DNA from 3 places in the Arthrobacter sp. V1I7 genome. Region 3 is predicted to be linked to each of the others. Evidence: riboswitches for the same ligand, from Rfam matches in the RefSeq annotation. Region 3 holds a riboswitch; each other region holds the start of a gene.
The links. A riboswitch is a leader RNA that binds a small molecule or an ion and turns the genes downstream of it on or off. The one in region 3 is predicted to bind S-adenosylmethionine.
Positions count from the first base shown of each region.

Region 1: it holds a riboswitch for S-adenosylmethionine, as region 3 does, so the genes downstream of both, QFZ69_RS05600 (aminotransferase class V-fold PLP-dependent enzyme) here and QFZ69_RS14315 (bifunctional o-acetylhomoserine/o-acetylserine sulfhydrylase) in region 3, are expected to answer to the same signal.
Region 2: it holds a riboswitch for S-adenosylmethionine, as region 3 does, so the genes downstream of both, QFZ69_RS00450 (DUF1737 domain-containing protein) here and QFZ69_RS14315 (bifunctional o-acetylhomoserine/o-acetylserine sulfhydrylase) in region 3, are expected to answer to the same signal.

Region 1 covers NZ_JAUSYS010000001.1:1,182,322-1,186,950, reverse strand. Annotated here, with positions in the region: gene hisN (histidinol-phosphatase) at 1-499, shown strand, start outside; gene QFZ69_RS05605 (glutamyl-tRNA reductase) at 688-2,070, shown strand; SAM riboswitch class IV at 2,134-2,247, shown strand; partial or broken gene QFZ69_RS05600 (aminotransferase class V-fold PLP-dependent enzyme) at 2,283-3,726, shown strand; gene QFZ69_RS05595 (class I SAM-dependent methyltransferase) at 3,803-4,597, shown strand; gene QFZ69_RS05590 (metal-dependent transcriptional regulator) at 4,629-4,629, shown strand, end outside.
Region 2 covers NZ_JAUSYS010000001.1:105,430-110,058, forward strand. Annotated here, with positions in the region: gene QFZ69_RS00435 (glutamate--cysteine ligase) at 1-74, shown strand, start outside; gene QFZ69_RS00440 (O-succinylhomoserine sulfhydrylase) at 199-1,407, opposite strand; gene QFZ69_RS00445 (rhodanese-like domain-containing protein) at 1,408-1,827, opposite strand; gene QFZ69_RS00450 (DUF1737 domain-containing protein) at 1,824-2,072, opposite strand; SAM riboswitch class IV at 2,171-2,282, opposite strand; gene QFZ69_RS00455 (ATP-grasp domain-containing protein) at 3,236-4,183, shown strand; gene QFZ69_RS00460 (glycosyltransferase family 2 protein) at 4,352-4,629, shown strand, end outside.
Region 3 covers NZ_JAUSYS010000001.1:3,101,222-3,105,850, forward strand. Annotated here, with positions in the region: gene QFZ69_RS14305 (MFS transporter) at 1-36, opposite strand, end outside; gene QFZ69_RS14310 (homoserine O-acetyltransferase) at 237-1,415, opposite strand; SAM riboswitch class IV at 1,426-1,541, opposite strand; gene QFZ69_RS14315 (bifunctional o-acetylhomoserine/o-acetylserine sulfhydrylase) at 1,655-2,971, opposite strand; SAM riboswitch class IV at 3,034-3,149, opposite strand; gene QFZ69_RS14320 (VOC family protein) at 3,354-3,992, shown strand; gene QFZ69_RS14325 (CPBP family intramembrane glutamic endopeptidase) at 4,078-4,629, opposite strand, start outside.

The DNA of each region.
Region 1 (4,629 bases), 1.9 Mb from region 3:
CCTGATCGCCCTCGTGGACGAGGGCGAGCCGGTCGTCGGCGTCGTCAGCGCCCCGGCGCTGGGCAAGCGCTGGTGGGCGGCCAAGGGTGCGGGCGCCTACACCGGGCGTTCGCTCGCTTCCGCGACCCGGCTGAAAGTCTCCAACATCTCCGAGCTCTCGGACGCCTCGCTGTCCTACTCGAGCCTGGGCGGCTGGAAGGAACGCGGGAACCTCGACGAGTTCATCGGCCTGACCGAGGAAGTCTGGCGCACGCGCGCCTACGGCGACTTCTGGTCCTACTGCCTGGTGGCGGAGGGCGCCGTCGACATCGCCTGCGAGCCGGAACTGAACCTGTACGACATGGCAGCCCTGGTCCCGATCGTCACGGAAGCCGGCGGCCGCTTCACCTCCCTCGAGGGCGAGGACGGGCCCTTCGGCGGCAACGCCCTGGCGACCAACTCCATCCTGCACTCGGAGGTCCTCAAGCGGCTCAACCCGGGCCTCGACGACCTGCTGTAAGCCGAACCCCCGGCCGACGGCGGATGCTCCCAGGGCGGGGCAGCCGCCGTCGTTGTTTTCCTGGCCGGGCTCCCCGGCTGGCCCGGCTCCTCAAGGAATCCCCAAGCCTCCTGTATGACGCTGTCCACGGCGGCGGACTCACCGCCGGACTGCAGATAGTGGGGGCATCTGTTGGGAGGAGAGCAACCGTGCCTGAAACGTTTCTACCCGTGGATCCCGAACTCCGGAACTCCGCGGACTGCCCCGCTCTGCTGGTGCTCGTCGCGAAGTACCGTGACCTGGACATCGAATCCGCGGCCCGGCTGCACGCCGCTTCCGCCGAGCTCGCTCCGCACCTCCTGGCCAGCAGCGCCGCCATTTCCGGGTCCGTGGTCCTGTCCACCTGCAACCGTTTCGAAATCTACTGCGAGGTCCCGTCGTCGGCATATGCGGACACCGCCCGCGCCGAAGTGCTGGTCACTCTCTCCTTCTGCACCGGCCTGCCCGGTTCCCGGCTCGACTCCCTCTTCGAGCACGTCCAGGGTCCGTCGGCCACGGAGCATCTCTTCGCCGTTGCAGCCGGCCTGGATTCGGTTGTCGTGGGTGAGCGCGAAGTCGCCGGCCAGGTCCGGCGGTCCTTCGCCGATGCCCAGGCTGCGGGTACCGTCAGCGGGCGTCTGGGCCGGCTGTTCCAGGCGGCCTCCCGCACGGCCAAGGACGTGGGGGCCCAGACTTCGCTCCGCAGTGCCAGCAGGTCCATAGCGTCCGTGGCCCTGGACCTTGCCGCCGGATCCGGTCAGCCGGGCCCGGCCGATGTGTCCGTGGTCCTCTTCGGGACCGGAGCCTACGCCGCCTGTATCGCGGAGATTCTCAGGGGCCGGCAGTGTTCCGCCATCTCCGTTTTTTCCCAATCCGGCCGCGCGGATGCCTTTGTCGCTGCCCGGGGAGGGACCGCCCTTTCGGCCCTGCAGCTGCCATCGGCCGTGGCCCGTGCGGACCTCGTCATCGGCTGCAGCGGCACAGGGACGCGCATCGATTCCGCCTCGCTGCTGCGTTGGAGGGCGGACACGGCCCGTCCGCTCACCATCATCGATCTCGCCCCCAGTCATGATTTCGATCCGCGGGTGGCGGAGCTGCCAGGCATTGAACTCATTACGCTGGAATCGGTACAGCATGCGGCTCCCCCGGCGGACGCCGAGGTGCTTCGCCTCGCCCGCGCTTTGGTCCGGCAGGCCGCGCTGCGCTTCGAGGAACAGGAGGCGAGCCGGGTCGTCGACGCCGCCGTCGTCGCGCTGCGCCGGCACATCCACCGGGTCCTCGACCTCGAAATGGAGCGCGTCAGCAAACAACACGGCTGCGGCGCCTCAGCGGACGAGGTGAATTTTGCCCTGCGGCGCCTGGTCCGGCGTCTGCTCTATCTCCCCGCGGTCCGCGCCCGGGAACTGGCCACCGAGGGCCGTCAGGACGAATACGCCGCAGCCTTGGACGCCTTGTTCGGCCTCACGGTTCAGCTCGGCAGCCCGATGAGGCCCGTCGCCGTAGCCGGCGCTGCGCAACCGGCCCAGGTGCCGCCCGGGATGCAAAGGGCGTAACAAAACGCTTCACATTCCTGCCCGCCTTTTCTCCGGCGGCAGGGATGTCCTACGCTCGAAGCAGGTCACGAGTGCCAGCGCTAAACCCCGGTTTGCTGGCCGGCAACCCTCCATTCGCGGTGGGGTGCCCCGGGTGACGACCTGGCCGGTCCGGAACGGACCCGGCAAGCGCGGATCACCGGTGCACGGGATCCTTTTTCGAGCGAGGTCCCATGACTACTGCAACTTTTCCCGCCACCCCCGGTTTCGGCTCCGCGACGGAGGCGGCACTCAGCGACCGCTTCGCCGTTGCCGGCCAGCCGCTCGCCGCGGTCACCGGGGCGGAGATCCAGGCGCCGCTGATCCAGGGCGGCCACGTCCGCTACGCCAACCTGGACTACGGAGCCTCCGCCCCCGCCCTGTCCGTCGTGTCGGCCTACCTGAACGAGATCCTGCCGTACTACGCCAGCGTCCACCGCGGCGCCGGCTACGCCTCGCAGATCAGCACGTCGGTCTACGAGAACGCCCGCAACATCGTCCGTGAGTTTGTCAGCGGACGTGCCGACGACTCCGTGATCTTCACCCGCAACACCACCGACTCGCTGAACCTGCTGGCCGGCTGCCTGCCGGTCGAAAACGGCCGGCACACCGGCGAGGTCCTCTACCTCGATATCGAACACCACGCCAACCTGCTGCCATGGCAGACGGTGCCGCACCGCAGCGTCGTGGCCGCCCCCACGATTGCGGAGACCCTCGAAAAGCTGCGCGGGCAGCTCGCGGACGGCGGCGTCAGCCTGCTCGCCGTCACCGGCGCCTCCAACGTCACCGGAGAGATCCTGCCGGTCCGCGCCCTGGCCGCCCTGGCCCACGAGTACGGCGCCCGGATCGTCGTGGACGCCGCCCAGCTGGCCCCCGCACCGGCGCATCGACATCGCCGCCGACGACGTCGACTACCTCGCCTTTTCCGGCCACAAGCTCTACGCGCCGTTCGGTGCCGGCGTGCTGGTGGGCCGCCCCGACTGGCTGGACGCCGGCACCCCGCACCTGGCCGGCGGCGGCGCGGTCAGCGACGCCCGGCTCGACACCGTCAGCTGGACCACCGGCCCGGCGCGGCACGAGGGCGGTTCGCCCAACGTCCTCGGCGCCGCCGCCCTGGCCAAGGCCACCCAGGTCATCGCGGCCCTGGACCAGACACAGTGGCACGCCCACGAGAACGCAATCCGTTCCTTCCTCGTCGAGGGCCTTCGACGGATCGACGGCGTGACGGTGCACCAGATCTTCGCGGACACCGACGCTGAAGACCGCGGCCAGGGCGCCGGCACGATCGGCGTCGTCAACTTTTCGGTGGAAGGCTACGACGCCGGACTGGTGGCCGCGTACCTGTCCGCCGAACACGGCATCGGCCTGCGCGACGGCCGGTTCTGCGCCCACCCGCTGCTCAAGCGGCTGGGCCTGCCCTCCGGATCGCTGCGGGCCAGCTTCGGCGTCGGCTCGCGGCTCGAGGACGCGCAGCGGCTCCTGGCCGGAATCCAGGAGCTGCGGCAGACCGGCCTCGGCTGGGACTACGTCGTCGACGCGGGCCGCTGGGTTCCGTCGAATGACAACCGCAGCTACCCGCACTGGGCACCGAACACCCCGGGTACGGCCGGCGCCGCGCCGTGCGCCGAGGTGGACTAAGGCAGGAAACGCGGGCTGGTCCGCATGCGGTACATTCGAAAGGTACCCACCAGACCTTGCCCGAAGGAGATCGCACGTGGCACCCGGTGGCCTGAGACTGCACAGTGGCCCTAAACTGCACGGTGGCCCTAAACTGCACTCCGAGCGACGCCAGGAGCTCGGGCAGAGTTTCCAGGACGGCGGCGCGCACTACGAGCGCGCCCGGCCGGGCTATCCCGGCGAGTCGGCAGACTGGCTGATCCCCGCCGGCGCGAACGACGCAGCGGACATCGGGGCCGGGACGGGAAAGTTCACGGCCCTCCTGGTCGAACGCGGGCTGCACACTGTCGCCGTCGACCCTTCCGCCGACATGCTGGAGCAGCTCCGGCGGACGCTGCCGGGCGTGGCCGCCGTCGAAGGCACCGCCGAAGACACGGGGCTGGCCGCGGAAGCCTTCGACCTGGTGACCGTCGCGCAGGCCTGGCACTGGTGCGATCCGCTCCGCGCCAGCACCGAGACCGCCCGGATCCTCCGCCCGCACGGCGTCCTGGGGCTGGTCTGGAACCAGCTGGACACGTCCGTTCCGTGGGTTCACCGGCTCTCCCGGATCATGCACGCCGGCGACGTCCACAAACCCCACTTCAAGCCGCCCCTGGGGCCCGAGTTCACCGGCCTCGAGAGCCACCTGACCCGCTGGGAAGATCCGGTGACCACTGCCGACATTCTGGACCTGGCAAAGTCCCGGAGCTACTACCTTGCCGCCGGCGAGGCGACGCGGGCCAAGGTGCTGGCCAACCTCGGCTGGTACCTGCACGAGCACCTGGGCCACGCCCCCGACGAGGTGCTTCCGCTGCCCTACCGGACCCAGACCTGGCGGGCCCTCCGGGCCTGATCCGTGGCTGCCTGACGGTAGGCTTGTGGCTG
Region 2 (4,629 bases), 3.0 Mb from region 3:
AGGTGACTACTCAAGGGACGGAACCCTCGCAACGCGCGGACCAGACATCGCGGGGACCGGCCCGCCGGGCCTGAGCGGGAGACCCTGAGCGGGAGGTCCTGAGCGGGAGACCTTGAGCGGGAGGTCCTGAGCGGGACAACAGGTCCAGGCAGTGCGGAAATACTGCCGCGGACTGTCATCCCGCGGAGGGAAGAAGCCCTACACCTGCTTGAGCGCCTGGCCGAGGTCGCGGATCAGGTCGTCGATGTCTTCCAGGCCCACGGAGAGCCGCACCACCCCGTCGCTGAGACCAATCGCCGCGCGGCCCTCCGGGCCCATGGCGCGGTGCGTCGTCGTGGCGGGATGGGTGATCAGGGACTTGGCGTCGCCCAGGTTGTTGGAGATGTCGATGATCCGCAGCGCGTCCAGCAGCACGAACGCTGCCTCCTGGGCGGAGCGCCCCGGGGAGGGTGAAAGCTCCAGCGTCAGCACTGTGCCGCCGGCCTTCATCTGCTGCGCCGCCAGTTCGTACTGCGGGTGGGACGGCAGCAGCGGGTACTTCACCCAGTTGACCGCGGGCTGCTCCTCGAGCCATTCAGCCAGCCGCAGGGCCGATGCCGAGGAGTGCTTCACCCTCAGGGCCATGGTCTCCAGGCCCTTCGTGAGCACCCAGGCGTTGAACGCCGAAAGCGCGGGGCCGGTGTGGCGCATGAGTTGCTTCACCGGACCGTCAATGAATTCCTTGGTGCCCAGGATCGCGCCGCCGAGTACCCGGCCCTGGCCATCGATGTGCTTCGTGCCGGAGTAGACGACCACGTCGGCGCCGAGATCGCCGCAGCGCTGCAACAGCGGGGTGGCAAAGACGTTGTCGACGACGACCGTCGCGCCCGCGGCGTGCGCCAGGCCGCTCACGGCCGCGATGTCCACGATCTCCTGCATCGGGTTCGACGGCGACTCGAAGAAGACCGCCGTCGTGGGCTCCGACAACGCCGAACGCCACTGCTCCAGATCCGGTCCGTCCACGAATACCGTCTCCACGCCCCAGCGCGGCAGGATCTCATTGAGGATCACAAAGCAGGAACCGAACAGCGAGCGGGCGGCGACCACGCGGTCGCCGGCGCCGAGCAACGCGCCGAGCGCGGTGAACACCGCGGACATGCCCGACGCGGTCGCAAAGCACGCCTCGGTGCCTTCAAGCAGCCGGAGCCGTTCCTGGAAGGTCGCGACCGACGGGTTGCCGTACCGGGAGTAGACGAACCGCTCGTCCTCGCCGGTGAAGGCCCGCTCCGCGGCGGCGGCGGATTCGTAGACGAAGCCGGAGTTGAGGAAGATCGGCTCGGTGGTTTCCTGGAAGCCGGTACGGTCGAGCCCGCCGCGGACAGCCTGGGTTTCGGCGCTCCAGGCGGCGGCGTCGGGATTGAAAGTCATTTAGATCTTTCCGGGGTTGATGGGCAGCCCGCGGTTCTTCCAGCCGTTGACGTTTCGTTCGCCGTATTGGTCCGGCGCGCCTTCGAAGCCCTCAAGGACGTTGTAGGAGACGAAGCCGGCCTCTGTGGCGGCGTTCGCGGCGGCGATGGAGCGGGCGCCGGAACGGCACAGGAAGACGAGTTCGGTCCCGGCGGCATCCGGGGCTTGCTGCTTCAACTGCTCAATGAAGTGCGAATTGGGGACGCCGCCGGCCAGGTTCCACTGGATGAACAACGGATCAGTCCGCTTTTCGTTCGCGGACGCGGTTTCCGGGATGCCGATGCGGGCCCATTCGGACTCGGTGCGGACGTCGACCAGGATGGCGCCTGCTTCGAGCTTGGCCCACGCATCCCGGGGGCTGAGGTCTCCGGCGTAGCTCATGCGTGGCCCCCGATAACATCTTCGAAGCCATACGCTTCGCCGTCCAGGTCCTCCACCGCATCGGCGACGGCGGCGTCCGCACTGGCAATCGCGGCCGGCAGCACCACGGCCTGGGCCACGATGACGGTGCTGCCGTTGAACGTTGCGGACGGGCTGCCGTGCAGCACGTAGCCGTCGGCCAGTGCGGTGGAAACGCGCTCGCAGAAGGAGCGGTCGTCGGGGCCGGTGTAGAGGCGGTAGGCCAGCTTTTCCTCGGCGGCAGAGCCGGGGACAGCGGGGGACGGGGCGGTTGCTGTCCTCGGAACAGCGGGGGCGGACGCGTCGGGCACGACGGGACTCCTTCTTTTCACGCTTGCAGCTCGAATGGTCGATATGCCGAGTATTCACCTGAGGCACCCCGCCGCGAAGAGGGTTGCCGACCGGCCAGTCAGGGCTTGACGCCGGTTCTCATTACTCTGCAAAAACGTAACACCTGCGGCCCGCTGGCGCACCGCCGTCGCCGTCATGTTCCGTAACCGGCGCCTGCCTCCCCGGAGCGGACGTCAGCCTGCGGGCGCACTCCGGTGTCCGGTAAGGGTCGTTCAACCATGACCGGTGGACATGCCCTCCCGCGACGTCCCGCTGAGTGGTGGACATGCACTCCCCGAGGCGGCAGCAATGGACATAGAGCCGTTATGCCCATCCCTGCGTGCCAGCGTGGGACATGCCCTCCCGTGACGTCCCGCTGAGTGGACATGCCCTCCCGCGGGCACCAGCGATGGACATAGAGCCACCATGTCCATCCCTGCGTGCGGCCGTGGGGCATGCTCTCCCGTGGCCGGTGGACATGCCCTGCCGTGACGTCCCGCTGACCGGTGGAGATGCCCTCCCGTGACGTCCCGTTGAGTGGACATGCCCTCCCGGTGGCACAAGCGATGGACATAGAGCCACCATGTCCATCCCTGCCTCCGACCGGTGGACATGCTCTCCCCGTGACGTCCCGCTGAGTGGTGGACATGCCCTCCCGGGGGCACCAGCGATGGACATAGGGCCACTATGCTCATCCCTGCGCGCCAGCCTGGGACATGCTCTCCAGCCGAACGTGCCAGCGTGGGACATGCTCCCCGGTCGAGCGGGACCAGCGTGGGACATGCCCATGGTTCGCGGCCCATGCTCGCCCCGGGTGCGGGCCATCTGGGTAGCCGGAAGCCCAGTCCACGTATCGCGGGTCCGCCCGGGCTATGCGCCGGAGCCAGTTTCGAGTATCGGCTACTCGGGCCTTGTGATAGGCCGCTCGCTTTTACTGGTAGGCGAGGCTGCCACGCTTCCGGCGGCCTCAAGGTGCAAACCGCCGCTGCTTGAAGGCGTGTCGCGCAGGGTCATGCCACACCCTGGGCGCCGTCTCAGAATTGAATTGAATGGAGAAACCGTGAAACCCCGTATCCTGATCACCGGTGCCGGCGCCCCTGCCGGGCGCGCGCTAGCGGCGCAGTTGAAGTCCAGAGACATTCCCTTCCTCGGAGCCGACGTCCGCGAACTGCCGGTAGGGGCGGGCTTCACTGCGGTCCGGGTTCCCCCCGCCACCGATCCGGAAATGGTACCGGCGCTACGGCGCCTCGTCGCCCGGGAGAGCATCAATCTCGTCATTCCGGCGGCCAGCGAGGAGCTGACCCACCTCTCGGCCGCCCGCGCCGGTTTCGGACGGGACGTCCGCGTCATTATCGGGGACCCGGGACCCGTGGCACTGGCCAACGACAGGCTCTTCACCGCCTGGCAGCTCCGCACGGCCGGAGTCCCGGTCCCGCGCTGCGGCGTTCCCGGGGATTTCGCCGGCGCGGATGACGCCATGGCGGCGCTGGACGGCCCCGTAGTCGTCAGGCCAAGAGTCTGCCGCGGCGAAGGTTCCGTGATGTTCATCGACGGCAGCCAACATGTCGACTGGGCAGCGCTGCCCGACGGGCAGATCGTGCAGGAATACATTCCCGGGACGGAATACCTTCCCTTGGTCTTTGGAACCCCCGCGGACAACGGAACGGCTCCCTTCGTGATCGTGGCAGAAAGGACAACCTCGGCAGACGGAAACCCGGGCAGGGCGGACGGATGCGTCCGCCGGGCCGTGGCCGGCGAGGATATGGACGTCGGCAACCTTGCGATGGCCGCCGTCCGTTCATTGGGACTGACGGGCCCTGTCGAGCTCGCGGTCCGGCGCCGGGACGACGGGACGCCGGTGGTACTGGACGTGAACGCCCGCTTCGGGGCCAGCAGCGAGTCGGCACCGGAACTGCTTGATGCAGTCCTGGCCTCCTTCAACCTTCCCTCTTTCAACCCCGCCTCGTTCCGGCAGGGAATCGGAGCGTACGCCTATGCCGTGGTTTGACGCAGCAGACCCGGGTATCCAACTTTTCCTGCTGCTCATCCCGGGCCTGCCGATCGCCGTATTTGGACTCGTCCAGCTGCTCGCGCTGCCGTTGGCGGTGGGGTTCGAGCTCCCTGCCGCCAGCGCCGGCGCCAGGGAGTGCCCACGTTGTGGGATGAATGGCCCAGCGTGTCGATCATTGTTCCGGCCCGCAATGCGGCCAGCGTCATCGACAACTGCGTCCGGTCTATCACGCGGACCCGTTACGCCCGGTATGAGGTCGTCCTCGTTGACGAGGGCTCCACGGACAACACCGCGGAATTGATGGCCTCCTTCGCCGTGGCGGATCCTCGGATCAAGGTCCTGCGGCACTCCCATGGAGGACGGGCAGCAGCCCGGAATCTGGGCGCCCGGCATGCGGCGGGCGACGTACTGATGTTTGTCGACGCGGACGCGATCTTCTGCCG
Region 3 (4,629 bases):
CTCTTCGGGGCGCCTGGCGGCGTTTTGCGTGCTCATTTCGACTCCTTCGGTGTCTCCGTCGACACACTATGGACCAGCGGGAGGACGACGCCTGTGATTTGGACCACCCGGCGTCATTCTCAACGAGTATGGTCCCTCCCGGCCTCAGCCTCAACGGCCATTAGTGCAGAGCGCGTCTGCAAAAATGCACAAGTTCGCCCGTTTTGCTTGAAGCGGTGGCGGTTTTAGGGCAGGGCCTAGCCGAAGAAGTTCTCCCGGAGCTGCCCGTTGAGCTGGCCGATCTCGGTCAGGAAACCGTCGTGGCCGATCGGTGCCTGGATCACCTGCACCTCCACGGTCCCGGGCAGGGCCTCCGCGAGGGCGCGGGACTGGGCCGGGAAATACAGCCGGTCCGAGTCCACGGCTGCCACCAGGAACTCCGCCGTGGACGGCGCCAGGGCCTCCTCGAGTGCCCCGCGGCCGCGGCTGACGTCGTGGCTCATGAGGGCCTCGGTGATGGCGATATAGCTGTTCGCGTCGAATCGCCGGACGAGTTTGTTGCCCTGGTGGTCGAGGTAGCTTTCCACCTGGTAACGGCCCCGGCCGGACAGCGACCCGGCCTGCAACGGGGCCTCTGATTCCTGGGCATTCCGGCCGAAGCGTCCGTCCAGCTCGGCCGCGGAGCGGTAGGTGATGTGCGCGATGCGCCGTGCCAGGGCAAGGCCCGCCTCGGGTCCCGGGCCGCCGTAGTAGTCCCCGCCGTTGAAGCCGGGATCCTGGCGGATGGCGAGCGTCTGGGCCTGGGCGAAAGCGATCTGTTCGGCGGTGCTGCTGGCTCCGATGGAAATCACGGCGCAGCGCCGGACCCGCTCCGGGAAGGTCACGGCCCACTCCAGGGCGCGGGCCCCGCCGAGGGATCCGCCCAGGACCGCGTACCAGCTCCGGATGCCGAGGGCGTCCGCCAGCCGGGCTTCGGCTGCCGTGGTGTCGCGCAGGGTCACCAGCGGGAACCGGGAGCCCCAGGGTTTTCCGTCCGGAGCGGTCGTGGAGGGCCCGGTGGAGCCGTAGCAGCCGCCCAGGATGTTGATGGAGACCACGAAGTACCGGTCGGTGTCCACTGGGGCTCCGGGGCCGGCGAGCTGTTCCCACCAGCCGGGCTCCTCGCTGGCACCGCGGGTGACGTGGGTGTCGCCGGTGAGCGCATGCTCGATCAGCACCGCGTTGGAGCGGTCCGCGTTGAGGGTTCCCCAGGTTTCATAGGCGAGGGTGACATCGGGCAGCCGGGAGCCGGACTCGAGCTCAAGGTCACCGATCCGGAGATATTGCACCGTCCCGTCAGGAACGGTGCCAGGACCTGCCACCGCTGCTGGGCGGCTGGCCGGCGTGTCGGCGGTGATGCTTATGGGTGCACCCGTGCGGGTGGCGGCAATCGTCATGTGGGACCTCACTTCGCGCTTGCCCGCCGTCGGCAGACCGGCAGGCCAGGTCTTCACCCGGGGCACCCCGCCGCAAAAGGAGGGTTGCCGGCCAGCAAGCCGGGGCTGTCACTGGCACTCATGACCTGCCTCGAGTTTACGAAACGTTGCGCCGTTGTGGCGAAGATTGTGACGGCTATGTGACTCCCGGCCTGGTTCCGGTGCCCCAGCGCGCGGCCGCGGCACCGGAAACCGGCGAATCAGCCGGCCTTGGCCGCGCGGAAGCCGGCGTCGAGGTCGGCGAGGATGTCGTCAATGTGCTCCAGTCCCACGGAAAGCCGGACCAGGCCCGGATGGACGCCTGCGATGGTCTGCTGTTCGGGCGAGAGCTGGCTGTGGGTGGTGGAGGCCGGGTGGATGACCAGCGAACGCACGTCGCCGATGTTCGCCACGTGGGAGTGCAGCTCAAGGGCATCGACGAAGCGCTGGCCGGCCTCCGCTCCCCCGGCGAGAATGAACGAGACCACGGCTCCGGTGCCTTTAGGCCCATACTTGCGGCCGCGCTCATACCAGGGGCTGGATGGCAGCCCGGCGTAGGCAACCGATTCGACGTCGGCCCGGGCTTCGAGCCATTCGGCGACCCTGGTGGCGTTGGCAACGTGGCGCTCGACGCGCAGGCTCAGGGTCTCGATGCCCTGGGCGATGAGGAAGGCGTTGAACGGCGAGACGGCGGAGCCCAGGTCGCGCAGCAGCTGGACGCGCGCCTTGAGGATGTAGGAGAGGTTTGCGCCGAGCGCGCCGTCCTTGCCGAGGTCCCGCGCGTAGACGATGCCGTTGTAGGTCGGGTCGGGGGTGTTGAAGCCCGGGAACCGCTCCGGCTCGGCGCCGAAGTCGAAGTTGCCGGAGTCGACAATGACGCCAGCGATCGCGGCGCCGTGGCCGCCGAGGTACTTGGTGGCGGAGTGCACCACGATGTCCGCACCCCACTCGATCGGGCGGATCAGGTAGGGCGTGGAGAGGGTGTTGTCCACGATCAGCGGCACGCCGGCGTCGTGGGCCACGGCGGAAATTCCCTCAATGTCGAGGACGTCCTGGCGCGGGTTGGAGACCACCTCGCCGAAGAACAGTTTCGTGTTGGGCCGGACCGCACCGCGCCACTGCTCCAGATTGTCCGGATCCTCCACGAACGTCACGGAGATCCCGAATTTCTTCAGCGTATGGGCCAGCAGGTTGTAAGTTCCGCCGTACAGGCTGGGGCTGGCGACGACATGGTCACCGGCTTCCGCGATGTTGAGGATCGCGAAGGTCTCGGCGGCCTGGCCGGAGCTGAGCAGCAGCGCCCCGAGTCCGCCCTCCAGGCTCGCCACCCGCTGCTCCACGGCATCCTGGGTGGGATTGCCGATCCGGGTGTAGATCGGCGCAAGTTCGGCGAGCGCGAAGCGATTGGCTGCGCTTTCGGCGCTGGGAAACACGAACGACGTCGTCTGGTAGATGGGCAGGGAACGGGCGCCGGTGGCACTGTCCGGCTGCTGGCCGGCGTGGATCTGGCGGGTTTCAAAGGACCAGGCGTTGGACATCGGGATACTCCTCAGGACCGGGCACAGGCCGCCCCGGAGACCGTCGGCCCGGGTCGGTGCAGGCGCCGCGCTTGCCGGCCGGCGGGTGCCGGACGGCCAGGTCTTCACCCGGGGCACCCCACCGCGAAACGAGGGTTGCCGGCCAGCGAGCCGGGGCTGTCCGCTGGCACTCATGACCTGGCTTCAGTGTAGGAACGGCTTGCGGGCCCTGGATAGCTTTGTGACGAAGATGAAGTCTGCGCTCCGGTCCTGGTCCGGTCTTCGTCCGGCCGCCATGATTGGCCGCACGCAGCCAGGCAGTCCGACACCGTCAAAACGGCATCCCACCTCACTTAGGGTCACCTAAGCTGAGAGCCCCATCACAAAGTGCCAAGATGAGGGCATGCGCATGGATCACGTCTCTTACGCCTGTGAACGAGATGGCTTGGCAGCCACCACCGAACGTATTGCAACTGCCCTCGGCGTCGACGCCGTGAAGGGCGGAGTACACCCCCGCTTCGGGACCCGCAACATGATCATCCCCCTCGCGGGACACAAATACCTCGAAGTCGTCGAGGTCCTGAACCACCCCGCCTCGGACAAGGCTCCGTTCGGCCAGGCCGTACGCGCCCGCTCCGAATCTGGCGGCGGCTGGATGGGCTGGTGCGTCGAGGTTGACGACCTGGCACCGTTCGAGGACCGGCTCGGCCGCGCCGCCGTCAACGGCAACCGGAAGTTCCCCGACGGCCGCGAGCTTGTCTGGAAGCAGATCGGCATCCTGGGGCTCATCGCCGATCCCCAGGTTCCCTACATGCTCAAGTGGGAGGGCGATCCGGAACTGCACCCGTCCAACGCCTACCCGAGCGACGTCAAGATGACTGCGCTGACCATCGCCGGCTCGGCGGACCGCGTCACGGAGTGGCTGGGCGAACCGGTGGAGAAGCCGCTGGAAGATGTCGCCGTCAACTGGCTGGCCCCGCACGGCACGCCCGGCATCCTGTCCGTCACCTTCGAGACGTCTGCCGGAGCCGTCACCATCTGAGGCCCTTCACGGCCCTGACACTTCGGCCGCCATCAGCGGGTGCCAATGACGTCACCCACCGATGGCGGCCGAATTCTTTTAAGGCTCAGCCCAGGCCGATGGCCTTGCCGAAGAGGCTGAAGCCGACGAACGCCACGATGTCCAGCAGCGCATGGGCAATGACGAGCGGCATCACCCGGCGGGTCCGGGTGTAGACCAGGGCGAAAACCACGCCCATCACCGCGTTGCCGATGAACGGGCCGAAGCCTTGGTAGAGGTGGTAGCTGCCGCGGAGCATGGCGCTCGCGAAGATGGCCAGGGGCATGCTCCAGCCGAACTTGCCCAGCCGGTCCAGCAGGTAGCCCACCACGATGACTTCCTCCACAATCCCGTGCCGCACCGCGGAAAGGATCAGCACCGGCACCGTCCACCAATAGGCGTCCAATGCGCTCGGGATGATCGTCGTCGTGATCCCCAGCGCCCGGCCCGCAGCGTAAAGGCCCAGCGAGGGGATTCCGATCAGCGCCGCCAGGCCCAGTCCCTGCAGCAGGTCCTTTCCGGGCCTGGCAAAGTCGAAGCCCAGCTTACGGAAGGCTGTGCCGCCGGACCCGCTGTTTCCGGACAGGCCGCCGCTTCCGGGCAGGCGGTGCTCGGTGAG